One region of the Diaphorobacter limosus genome, then DNA from elsewhere that is predicted to be linked to it. Evidence: predicted binding sites of a transcription regulator. Region 1 holds the regulator's gene; the other holds the start of a gene.
What was found. The regulator NrdR, encoded in region 1, represses ribonucleotide reductase genes. The targets are predictions, from matches to a motif close to CACNANATNTNGTG.
Positions count from the first base shown of each region.

Region 2: a site for NrdR is predicted at 3,164-3,177, ahead of P4826_RS09210 (ribonucleoside-diphosphate reductase subunit alpha). Genes of this name have one in related genera too.

Region 1 is NZ_CP136921.1:1,344,754-1,351,146, forward strand. It holds gene P4826_RS06500 (lytic transglycosylase domain-containing protein) at 789-1,610, shown strand; ZMP/ZTP riboswitch at 1,648-1,813, shown strand; gene glyA (serine hydroxymethyltransferase) at 1,848-3,092, shown strand; gene nrdR (transcriptional regulator NrdR) at 3,101-3,550, shown strand; gene aroC (chorismate synthase) at 3,614-4,714, opposite strand; gene P4826_RS06520 (CBS domain-containing protein) at 4,808-5,263, opposite strand; gene P4826_RS06525 (O-acetylhomoserine aminocarboxypropyltransferase) at 5,372-6,393, shown strand, end outside.
Region 2 is NZ_CP136921.1:1,901,417-1,907,809, forward strand. It holds gene P4826_RS09195 (sensor histidine kinase) at 1-954, shown strand, start outside; gene P4826_RS09200 (sigma-54-dependent transcriptional regulator) at 968-2,452, shown strand; gene ampD (1,6-anhydro-N-acetylmuramyl-L-alanine amidase AmpD) at 2,436-3,026, shown strand; gene P4826_RS09210 (ribonucleoside-diphosphate reductase subunit alpha) at 3,394-6,192, shown strand; gene P4826_RS09215 (ribonucleotide-diphosphate reductase subunit beta) at 6,320-6,393, shown strand, end outside.

The DNA.
Region 1 (6,393 bases):
GCCAGCTGGCACGCCGGGCCCAGCGATTGCTTTTGATGGTTTGTATGGCTTGTGACACGCGGCACCCAATCCCTGGAACAACAGGCGCAATTGAATCAGCGAACACCTGGACGCCAATGTAAAAGAGTGCAAAAAGAAAGCCCGGTGAACGGAGTCCTTCCGTACACCGGGCTTGACGGCAGACGCAACGGTCTTTTGCCATCTTTTGCGTCGAGGAGAGGAGCGTCCCCGACGCAGGAGGCAAGGTATTGCCTCCAGGGGTTGCCTTGGAAGCGAGGTACCTGTTGCTCGGTGTGGCACTGACTGCCTTCCAACCAGCGGTTTCGCCCCTTCCGGCGTACGCCTGAATCGTTCAGGCAGCCCTAAGGTAGCAAATACCACCGGCGCTTTCCAGCAGCTTCTTTCAATGAGCCCGCCAATGCGATTGCCACTTTCATTTGGCCGCTTAAGCCGCACCCCGCTACATGGCCCCCAAGGTGCTAGAAAAGTCACATTTCCGAATCTATTAACAGTGTGTTAATTATTTTTTTGTATAAAACATGCAATATTTAGTATTGACTTGGCATTTAGACCCCCTCTAGAATCCGCCATTCTTGAAAAACAGACCGTATAAACCCTAGCCGTCACCCGACACCATCTAGGAGAGTCCGCAAGCTTCCATGACGCAGCGCGCCATGGCACGGACCGAATGGCAGACCAATCCAAGCCAGCAAGCTGGCAAGACCGAGTCCTGCTGCACCCCCTGCCGGCGCAGCGCTCCACTGGGCTCGACTGAGAAAGGAAAAACGATGACAGCGTCAGGAAATGCGATTGCAAGTGCGCGCACCTTTGCCGCCGATGTGATCAACGGCTTTCTTGAAGTCACACACAACGGCTTCGCCCTGCTCGGGCTGGCCGTGGCCTTTGTGGCCATCGCCCTGAGCGCACGCCCGGACCTGCGTCAGGCTGGCGAGGACGAGTTGCGCGGCTGGCTGCATGAACGCCGCGTCGCAGAAGTCGGCTTCCCACTGGAGCCGACCGCCAGCGAACGCGCCGTGGCCATCAACCCCAAGAAGTTGCCGCGCGAACAGGCGGCCGTGGCCTTTTGGCTGAGCAAGAAGTACCGCGTGGCCCCGGAGCCGCTGGCTGCCCTGGTGACCGAGGCCTATGAGATCGGCAAGCGCACCAAGCTCGACCCCACCCTGATCCTGGCCATCATCGCCATCGAGTCCAGCTTCAATCCGTTTGCGCAAAGCTCCGTCGGCGCACAAGGCCTGATGCAGGTGATGACCAGCGTGCACACCGACAAGTACGAAGGTTTTGGTGGTCAGCTGGCCGCTTTCGACCCCGTGGCCAACCTGCGTGTGGGCGTGAAGGTGCTGCAGGAGTGCATTGCGCGCGCCGGCTCGCTGGAAGGCGGTCTACGCTACTACGTGGGCGCCGCCAACCTGCCCCACGATGGTGGCTACGCTGCCAAGGTGTTGGCCGAGCATTTCCGCCTGCGCCAGGTAGCCGGACGGCCCGCGGCTGCCACCCCAGTGCTGTCCACCAAGGCCCCGGCGGCCACCGAGGTCGCCCCAACAGCCAAGTCTGCCGAAGAAAAAGTGGCCCTGCTCGACAGCGACGCCTGAATTCCCGGCGCTGGCGCGAAGCACCGTCCGCTACACTAGCGGGGCACGCAACTGGCGATAGGCGCGCAAGGCCCACCGGGCTGCGCTGCTGACGTGGAGACCCGCAAAAACAAGCCGTTTTTTGCAAACCACTGGGGAGCGTGCCGCGCGGAACAAGGCAGCGTTTGCCCCGCCGCGATCCGTCGTTCGCCTGGGCAGCCCTTGATTTCCAAGGGACTCTTAGTTCATCGGACTGCCATGTACCAACGCAATATTCTTGTCGAACAAACCGATCCCGAGGTGTGGGCCGCCATCCAGGCCGAGAACCTGCGCCAGGAAGAGCACATCGAGCTGATCGCCAGCGAGAACTACGCCTCGCCCGCCGTCATGGCGGCACAAGGCTCGCAGCTGACCAACAAATATGCCGAGGGCTACCCCGGCAAGCGCTACTACGGCGGCTGCGAAAACGTCGACGTGATCGAGCAGCTGGCGATTGACCGCATCAAGCAGCTGTTCGGTGCCGAGGCCGCAAACGTGCAGCCCAACTCGGGCTCGCAGGCCAACCAGGCCGTGCTGATGGCCTTCCTCAAACCCGGCGACACCATTTTGGGCATGAGCCTGGCCGAAGGCGGGCACCTGACGCACGGCATGGCGCTGAACATGTCGGGCAAGTGGTTCAACGTGGTCTCCTACGGCCTGAACGACAAGGAAGAGATCGACTACGACGCCTTCGAAGCCAAGGCGCGCGAAAACAAGCCCAAGCTGATCATCGGCGGCGCATCGGCCTACGCCCTGCGCATTGATTTCGAGCGCATGGCCCGCGTGGCCAAGGAAATCGGCGCCATCTTCTGGGTGGACATTGCCCACTATGCCGGCCTGGTGGTGGCGGGCGAGTACCCCAACCCGGTGCCGTTTGCCGACGTGGTGACCAGCACCACGCACAAGAGCCTGCGCGGCCCGCGCGGCGGCATCATCTTGATGAAGGCCGAGCACGAGAAGGCCATCAACAGCGCCATCTTCCCCGGCCTGCAGGGCGGCCCGCTGGAGCACGTGATCGCAGCCAAGGCCGTGGCCTTCAAGGAGGCGCTGTCGCCCGAGTTCAAAACTTACCAACAGCAAGTGGCCAAGAACGCCAAGGTGTTTGCCGAAACATTGACACAGCGCGGCCTGCGCATCGTCAGCGGCCGCACCGAGAGCCACGTCATGCTGGTCGACCTGCGCGCCAAGGGCATCACCGGCAAGGCCGCCGAGGCGGCCCTGGGCAAGGCGCATATCACCATCAACAAGAACGCCATCCCCAACGACCCCGAGAAGCCCATGGTGACCAGCGGCATTCGCGTGGGCACGCCGGCCATCACCACGCGCGGTTTCAAGGAAGAGGAAACGCGCATCACCGCCAACCTGCTGGCGGACGTGCTCGAGAACCCCAATGACGAGGCCCACCTGGCCGCCGTGCGCGAGAAGGTCAACGCGTTGACCAGTCGCTTCCCGGTCTATCGCTGAGCTGCGCCATGAAGTGCCCGTTCTGCAGCAATCAGGACACCCAGGTCGTCGAGACACGGGTGTCCGAGGACGGGAACTTCATCCGCCGCAGGCGCCAATGCGGTGCCTGCGAAAAACGCTTCACCACCTATGAGCGGCCGGACGTTCACTTCCCCACCGTGGTCAAGAAAGATGGCCGGCGTGTAGAGTATTCGCGCGACAAGCTGCTCGCCTCCTTCAAGCTGGCGCTGCGCAAGCGGCCGGTGAGCACGGTGCAGATCGATTCGGCCATCGAGCGCATCGAAGAGAAACTGCTGCAACTGGGCCAGCGCGAGGTGATCTCCAGCCGCATCGGCGAGCTGGTGATGCGCGAGCTCAAGAAGCTCGACAAGGTGGCCTACATCCGCTATGCCAGCGTGTACCGCAGCTTCGAGGACATTGATGAGTTCCGCGCTCTCGTCGATGAAGTCCGCAAGTAGTTCATCGCTTCTCTATTGATAGCTGTCAGCGCCCATAGCCTGGGCGCTACAGCCATTTTTCACTTAAACCTCTCGCGCGGACGCAATCGGCGGCACGGCCTGCCGCACGTCGCCGCACTGGGCACGGTGGCGCAGCGCGTGGTCCATCAGCACCAGGGCCAGCAGCGCCTCGGCAATCGGCGCGGCACGTATGCCCACACAGGGGTCGTGGCGCCCCTTGGTAATCACCTCGGTGCTCTGGCCGTGGATGTCTATGGACTCGCGCGGACTGATGATGGAGCTGGTCGGCTTGATGGCCAGCTGCACCTCGATGTCCTGCCCGGTGCTGATGCCGCCCAGCACCCCGCCGGCGTTGTTGCTGGCAAAGCCCTGCGGCGTGAGCGAGTCGCCATGGACGGTACCGCGCTGGGCCACGCTGGCAAAACCGGCGCCTATCTCCACGCCCTTGACGGCGTTCAGGCCCATCATCACGTAGGCGATGTCGGCGTCGAGCTTGTCATACAAAGGCTCGCCCAGGCCGACCGGCACGCCGGTGGCCTGCACGCGAATGCGCGCGCCGCAAGAGTCGCCAGACTTGCGTAGCCCATCCATGTAGTCCTCGTAAGCCTGCACATCGGCCACCGGAGCAAAGAAGGGGTTGCGCGGCACATGCTCCCAGCTCTCGAAAGGGATGGCCAGCTCGCCCAGCTGCGTCATGCAGGCGCGAAACGCCGTGCCGTATTTCTCGGCCAGCCATTTTTTGGCCACGGCGCCGGCGGCCACGGTGGGCGCCGTCAGGCGCGCCGACGAGCGGCCGCCGCCGCGCGGGTCGCGCAGGCCGTACTTGTGCCAATAGGCGTAGTCGGCATGACCGGGGCGAAAGCTCTGCGCGATGTCGCCATAGTCCTTGCTGCGCTGATCCTGGTTGCGGATCAGCAGCGCGATGGGCGTGCCGGTGGTCTTGCCCTGGTACACGCCAGAGAGGATCTCCACCGCGTCCGGTTCATTGCGCTGCGTGACATGGCGGCTGGTGCCGGGGCGGCGGCGATCCAGATCCTGCTGGATGTCGGCCTCTGACAGCTCCATGCCCGGCGGGCAGCCGTCGATCACGCAGCCAATGGCCGGGCCATGGGATTCACCGAAGTTGGTGACGCAAAACAGGGTGCCTAAGGTGTTGCCGCTCATGGGAACGCGATGCTCTTGAAACCGTTGAAACCATAAAAACAATAGCTGTTTGCGCTTTATACAGAAGCGCAAACGGCTGATTTTGTTCAAACCTCAAGCTGCCGGCGGGGATTCTTCCTGCGGCCAGTCACGGATATAGGCCTTGAGCAGCTTGTTCTCGAAGTTCTGGCTGTCCACCACGGCCTTGGCCACGTCGTAGAAGCTGACCACGCCCATCAGCATGCGCTTGTCCATCACCGGCATGTAGCGCGCGTGGCAGCCCAGCATCATGCGGCGCACCTCGTCCATGTCGGTCTCCAGCGTGCAGGTCACCGGCGCGTCGTCCATGCTGCTACGCACCAGGGTGGTGCCCACGCCGCCGCCGTTCTTCACCAGGCGCTGTATCACCTCGCGGAAGGTCAGCATGCCCACCAGGTCGCCATGCTCCATGACCACCAGCGAGCCTATGTCCTTCTCGGCCATGGTCTCCACAGCGCGCGCCAGCGGTTCGTCGGGATGGACGGTGTAGAGGGTGTTGCCTTTGAGGCGCAGGATGTCGCTGACTTTCATGGGGTATCTCCGAATGGTGCGGCAGGCGCTGCTTGCCGACTGCTTGCGAGGAAATATAGCCCACAATCACCAGCTGATTCACCGCTATCCACTACTTGGGAGACATGGATGCCCGGTTACTCCGACCCTGGCTTCGACACCCTGGCGCTGCATGCCGGCGCCCAGCCCGACCCCGCCACCGGCGCGCGTGCCGTGCCCATACACCTGACGGCCTCCTTCGTCTTCGAATCCAGCGACCAGGCCGCGGCACTGTTCAACATGGAGCGCCCCGGCCATGTCTACAGCCGCATCAGCAACCCCACCAACGCCGTGCTCGAGCAGCGCGTGGCGGCCCTGGAGGGTGGCGTCGGCGCCATCGCCACGGCCAGCGGCCAGGCGGCGCTGCACCTGGCCATCGCCACGCTGATGGGCGCGGGCGGGCATATCGTGGCCAGCACGGCGCTGTATGGCGGCTCGCAGAACCTGTTGAACTACACACTGCGCCGCTTCGGCATAGAGACAACGTTTGTGCAGCCCGGCGACCTGGACGGCTGGCGCGCCGCCATCCGCCCCAACACCCGGCTGCTGTTTGGCGAGACGGTGGGCAACCCCGGCCTGGAGGTGCTGGACATCCCCGCCGTGGCGCAGATCGCCCACGACGCCGGCGTGCCGCTGCTGGTCGATTCCACCCTCACCTCGCCCTGGCTCATCAAGCCCTTCGAGCATGGCGCCGACCTGGTCTACCACTCGGCCACCAAGTTCCTCTCGGGCCACGGCACGGTGATAGGCGGCGTGCTGGTCGATGGCGGCAGCTTTGACTGGGAAAAATCGGGGCGCTTTCCCGAGATGACCCAGCCCTACGACGGCTTTCACGGCATGGTGTTTGCCGAGGAAAGCACCGTGGGCGCCTTCTTGCTGCGCGCCAGGCGCGAGGGCCTGCGCGACTTTGGCGCCTGCATGAGCCCGCACACCGCCTGGCTCATCCTGCAGGGCATAGAGACCCTGCCTCTGCGCATGCAACAGCACATGCGCAACACCGAGAAGCTGGTGCAATTCCTGGCCGACCAGCCCTTCGTGGCGCGCGTGGGCCATCCGCTGCTGCCATCGCACCCCAGCCACGCCCTGGCGCAAAAGCTGCTGCCGCGCGGCGC
Region 2 (6,393 bases), 560 kb from region 1:
GCCTGGAGTCCGCTGATGGAACTGGCGCAGGCATCGTTCGAGCAGGCACAGCCCCAGCATGCCGACGTGAACATCCTGCACGAGGGGCATAGCCCCATGGGCCTGCGCATACGCACCTGGCTGACGCACGCGCCCGGCGCCTTGGGGGCAGTGGATGAGGAGCCCCTGTGCGTGATGTTTCTGCACGACCTGCGCGAGATGGAGGCGCGCCTGCGCACCGAGAAGCTGGCCTCGATGGGCCGCATGTCGGCCGCGGTGGCGCATGAGATACGCAACCCGCTGGCGGCCATCGTGCAGGCCAACGAGCTGCTGGCCGAGGATCTGCAAGAACCCGGGCAGAAGCGCCTGAGCCACATGATCGGGCAGAACGCGGATCGCCTGGTGCGCATCACCGAAGATGTGCTGGACATCGCCCGGGTACAGCACCAGATAGGCCAGACCCCGTCCTCCACGCTGGCGCTGAATGCCACGGTGGCACAGACCTGGCATGACTGGCAGGCCCATGACCCCGCGGGTCGCCAGGGGCAGCTGTTGCTGGGGGCGGGCGAGGTACCGGTGGAGTTCGACCCCGAGCACCTGCGCCGCGTGCTGGTGAACCTGCTGGACAACGCCCAGCGCTACAAGGGTCCGTACGCCGACTCACTGCAACTGAGCACACGTGCCACAGCCAGCGGGCAAATCGGCATACAGGTCTGGAGCGATGGTGCGCCACTGGACAAATCGGTGGAGCGGCATTTGTTCGAGCCGTTTTTCTCGTCCGAGAGCCGCTCCAGCGGCCTGGGCCTGTACATTTGCCGCCAGCTGTGCCAGCGCCATGGCGCGGCCATCAGCTACCAGCGCAGCACACGCATGCTCGACCGCGGCACGGTGATGGGCAATGCCTTTACCGTCAGTTTCCGCAGCGCCACCCGCCCCTTTGAAACCGACTCACTGTTCGACATCATCGTGGTCTAAGCGACCGACATCCATGAACGCCACCGCCGCCACCATTCTTGTCGTAGACGATGAGCCCGACCTGCGCACGCTCTACGAGCTGACCTTGCTGCGCGAGGGCTATCGCGTGCAGACCGCCGGCAGCGTGGGCGAGGCACGCGAGCAACTGCAAAACCAGACCTTCGATGCCGTGATCACCGACATGCGCCTGCCCGATGGGCTGGGCATGGAGCTGCTGCACGAGCTGCGTGCGCAGCAGCGCGGCGAGCGTTGCGTGGTGATGACGGCCTACGGCTCGGCCGAGAACGCCGTAGAGGCGCTGCGCTCGGGCGCCTTCGACTACCTGACCAAGCCAGTGGATCTGAAACAGTTCCGCTCTGTCGTGGCCTCTGCCATCCAGGGGGCGGCAGGGGTGCTGGCATCCGCAAAACCCGGCCGCAGCACCGCGCCCGGCAAAGGTGATGACAACCCGGTTCTGGCGCGCCTGATAGGCGAGTCCGAAGCCATGCGCGGCGTCAAGCAGCGCATTGCCAAGGTGGCGCGCAGCATGGCCCCGGTGCTGATCCATGGCGAGTCGGGCACGGGCAAGGAGCTGGTGGCACGCGCCCTGCACGCCAGCAGCCAGCGCGCGGGCGGCCCGCTGGTGGCGGTGAACTGCGGCGCCATTCCCGAGAACCTGCTCGAGGCCGAGTTCTTCGGCGCGCGCAAGGGCTCCTACACCGGCGCCGCCAGCGACCGCGAGGGCTACTTTCAGGCCGCGCGCGGCGGCACGCTGTTCCTCGACGAGATCGGTGATCTGCCGCTGGCCATGCAGTCCAAACTGCTGCGCGCCATACAGGAGCGCAGCGTGCGCCCGCTGGGCTCCACACAGGAAGAGACGGTGGACGTGCGCATCGTCAGCGCCACGCACCGCGACCTGGCGGCCGATGTGCAGGCCGGGCGCTTCCGCCAGGATCTGTACTACCGCCTGAACGTGATCGAGCTGTTGATACCGCCGCTGCGCGAGCGGCGCGAAGATCTGCCGGCGCTGTGCCACGCGCTGCTGGAGCGTATCCAGCAAGAGTCCGGCATCCCCGTGCCGCAGCTGAGCGAGGCGGCGCTGCAGCGCATTGCCCAGCACCCGCTGACGGGCAATGTGCGCGAGCTGGAAAACCTGCTGCACCGCGCCGTGGCCCTGAGCGACGGGCATGAGCTGCATGTCGATGGCCCGACGCAAGCCAGCAGCGCTGGCGATGCGGCGCCGCCTCCCCCCCCGCCGCCGCCGCCGCCGCCGGCCGCCAAGCTTGTCGCCCAAGCGCCAACGCCTGAACCCACCACGGCCCCACCAGCCGGCGACCTGCAGGCCTGGCTGGATCAGCGTGAGCGCGGCCTGCTCATGCAAACCCTGCACGAAACGAGCTTCGACCCGGTGGCCACGGCCGCCCGCCTGGGAGTCAGCCAGCGCCAGATGCGCTACCGCATCGAGCGGCTGAACATCGCCATACCCAACCCTGGCGACAGCCATGGCGCCGGGCAATAGGCCACAGTGGCGCGCCGGCTGGTACCTGCCGGCGCGGCGCCTGCCATCGCCCAACCATGGGGCGCGGCCGGCTGGCGCCGTGGTGGATCTGATCGTGGTGCACTCCATCAGCCTGCCGCCCGGCGAATATGGTGGCAACCAGGTGCAGGAACTGTTCACCAACCGCCTTGACTGGGACGCCCACCCCTACTTTCAGCAGATCCACGGGCTGGAGGTGTCGAGCCATTTCTTCATCACCCGCCTGGGCCAGCTCTGGCAGTTCGTGGCCACGGACCGGCGCGCCTGGCATGCGGGCCGATCCCACTACCGTGGGCGCGATGGCTGCAATGACGACTCGATCGGCATTGAGCTCGAGGGGCTGGAGGGCCACACCTTCGAAGAGGCACAGTACGCCGCCTTGACCCGGCTGTGCGCGGCGCTGGTGCGGCACCACCCCATCGGCTATGTCGCCGGCCACGAACATATCGCCCCCGGGCGCAAGAACGATCCCGGACCGGGCTTTGACTGGCGCCACCTGCGCTCGGCCTTTGCGGGGTCGGGCATCCTGTTTCCGCCTGCGGCACAGCCAGCCTGACGGGCCTCTGCAGGCCAGAAGCCCTGCCTGCGCACATCTCTGCTGCACCCCACGCCCGCAAACCCCAACCGCCTGGCGTGGCACCGCTCGTGCGCTTTCTGACAGCGTTTTCGACAACACCCGAAAGTCCGGATATACACTATATGTAGCGTGTTGAATTGAAAGCACACCATATATATAGTGCACGGTATCGATATGCCGCTGATTTTTCATGCCGACCCGCAAGCGCTTTTTCCGGGCCGACCTCACTTCCCAACTTCTCCCCCAACATCACTCCCAAGGGCAAGCCATGCAAACCGCATCCGTTCACGCCGACAGCTTTTCGCAGCTCCAAATCGATGCCGCGGACACATCCACCCCGGCCAGCATGGCCGACACATTGAGCCATTACCAGATCATCCGACGCAACGGCGCCGTAGTGCACTTCGAGCCGCAAAAGATTGCCGTCGCCATGATGAAGGCCTTCCTGGCCGTGCACGGCACGCAGGGCGCGGCCTCGGCCAGCGTGCGCCAGGTGGTGGATGAGCTGACACAGACGGTGGTGCGCGCCCTGATGCGCTCGCGCCCCAGTGGCGGCACCTTCCATATCGAGGACGTGCAGGATCAGGTGGAGCTGGGCCTGATGCGCGGCAGCCACCACGAAGTCGCGCGCGCCTATGTGCTGTACCGCGAGCGCCGCGCCCAGGAGCGCGCGCGCAAGAAGGAGCAGCTGCACCCTCAGATTCCCGCGCTGTACGTGCAGGATCGGGGCCAGCGCGTGGAGCTGGATCTGCTGCGCCTACAGGCTCTGATCGAGTCTGCCTGCGCCAACCTGGGCACCGATGTAAAGGCCGCGCCGATTGCCGCCGAGACTCTTCGCAACCTGTATGACGGCGTACCCATGGAGGAGGTCTACAAGGCCTCCATCCTGGCCGCGCGCACACTGATCGAAAAAGACCCTGGCTACAGCTACGCCACGGCGCGCCTGCTGCTGCACACCATCGTGCGCGAGGTGCTGGGGCGTGGCGTGCAGCCCGGCGAGATGCAGGCCGCATACATGGACCACTTCCCAGCCTTTGTCCAAAAAGGGGTGGACAACGAACTACTCAACCCCGACCTGCTGAGCTTCGACCTGCCGCGCCTGGCCGCCGCTTTGCGGGCCGAGCGCGACCAGCAGTTCGACTATCTGGGCCTGCAAACGCTGTACGACCGCTACTTCCTACATGTGAACAAGGCACGCATCGAGTTGCCCCAGAGCTTCTTCATGCGCGTGGCCATGGGCCTGGCGCTGCGCGAAGATGACCGCAACGCGCGCGCCATCGAGTTTTACGAGCTGCTGTCGTCTTTTGACTTCATGAGCAGCACACCCACGCTGTTCAACAGCGGCACGCTGCGCTCACAGCTGTCCAGCTGCTACCTGACCACGGTGCCCGACGAGCTGGGCGGGATCTACGAGTCGATCAAGGAAAACGCCCTGCTGTCCAAGTTTGCCGGCGGCCTGGGCAATGACTGGACACGCGTGCGCGCCCTGGGCGCGCACATCAAGGGCACGAATGGCGAATCGCAGGGGGTGGTGCCCTTCCTGAAGGTAGTCAACGACACGGCCGTGGCCGTGAACCAGGGCGGCAAGCGCAAGGGCGCGGTCTGCACCTACCTGGAGAGCTGGCACCTGGACATCGAGGAGTTCCTGGAACTGCGCAAGAACACCGGCGACGACCGCAGGCGCACGCATGACATGAACACCGCCAACTGGATTCCCGACCTGTTCATGAAACGCGTCATGGGAAAGGGTCAGTGGACGCTGTTCTCACCGTCGGACGTACCCGATCTGCACGACCTGTACGGCCAGGCCTTCGAGAGCGCCTATGCCGCCTACGAGGCCAAAACCGAGAGCGGTGAACTCAAGCTCTTCAAGCGCCTGCCCGCCGTGGATCTGTGGCGCAAGATGCTCTCCATGCTGTTCGAGACCGGCCATCCCTGGATCACCTTCAAGGACCCATGCAACATCCGCTCGCCGCAGCAGCATGTGGGCGTGGTGCATTCCAGCAACCTGTGCACCGAGATCACGCTCAACACCAGCGATAGCGAGACGGCCGTGTGCAACCTGGGCTCGGTGAACCTGGCGCAGCACCTCAAGGATGGCGCGATCGATCATGACAAGCTCCGCAGAACCGTGACCACGGCCATGCGCATGCTGGACAACGTCATCGACATCAACTACTACGCCGTTGACAAGGCGCGCGACTCCAACCTGCGCCACCGCCCCGTGGGCTTGGGGCTGATGGGCTTTCAGGACGCGCTGTATGAGCTGCGCATGCCCTACGCCAGCGACGCCGCCATGGAATTTGCCGACGCTTCCATGGAGGCCATCTGTTACTACGCCTACTGGGCCTCGACCGAGCTGGCGCGCGAGCGCGGTAGCTACTCCACCTTCCAGGGCTCGCTGTGGGACCGGGGCGTGCTGCCGCTGGATTCGCTCGGGCTGCTGGCGCAGGAACGCGGCGGCCATGTTGAGGTGGACACCAGCACGCGTCTGGACTGGGATGCCCTGCGCCAGAAGATCGCGCGCGATGGCATGCGCAATTCCAACTGCGTGGCCATAGCGCCCACGGCCACCATCTCCAACATCGTGGGCGTGGACGCCTCCATCGAGCCCTCGTTCGGCAACCTCTCGGTCAAGTCCAACCTGTCGGGCGAGTTCACCGTCATCAACCAATACCTGGTGCGGGATCTGAAAACACTGGGCCTGTGGGACGACGTGATGCTCATGGATCTGAAGCATTTCAAGGGCTCGCTGCATGCCATAGACCGCGTACCTGCAGACGTGAAAGCCTTGTATTCGACAGCCTTCGAGGTCGCCCCCACCTGGCTGGTGGAGGCGGCCGCGCGGCGCCAGAAATGGATAGACCAGGCGCAGAGCCTGAACATCTACATGGCGGGCGCATCGGGCAAGAAACTCGATGAGACCTATAAGTTGGCCTGGCTGCGCGGCCTGAAGACCACCTATTACCTGCGCACGCAAAGCGCCACGCATGTGGAGATGAGCACCGTGAACACGCGCCAGCTCAATGCGGTTTCATCGGGCGCCGATCATCCATCACGCACTCTCGATGCGGATGCTGCAATACCAGCCACCGACGTGAAGTTCTGCGCCATCGACGACCCGGGCTGCGAAGCCTGCCAGTGACATCAACCGCCAGCGGATGCGCGCAGGCGCATTCCGAGTGCAGTGAAGCAACAAAACACGGCGCAGCAACGCTTCAGTGCTTTTCATTTTGGAGCACTGCTTTCATAATCCACACACGGGAAATCCTATGCTCACCTGGGACGACGAAGTCAAGCCCTCATCGCAAAACCTCTTCGACGGCGCTCTCGCAAGCAGCCGCGC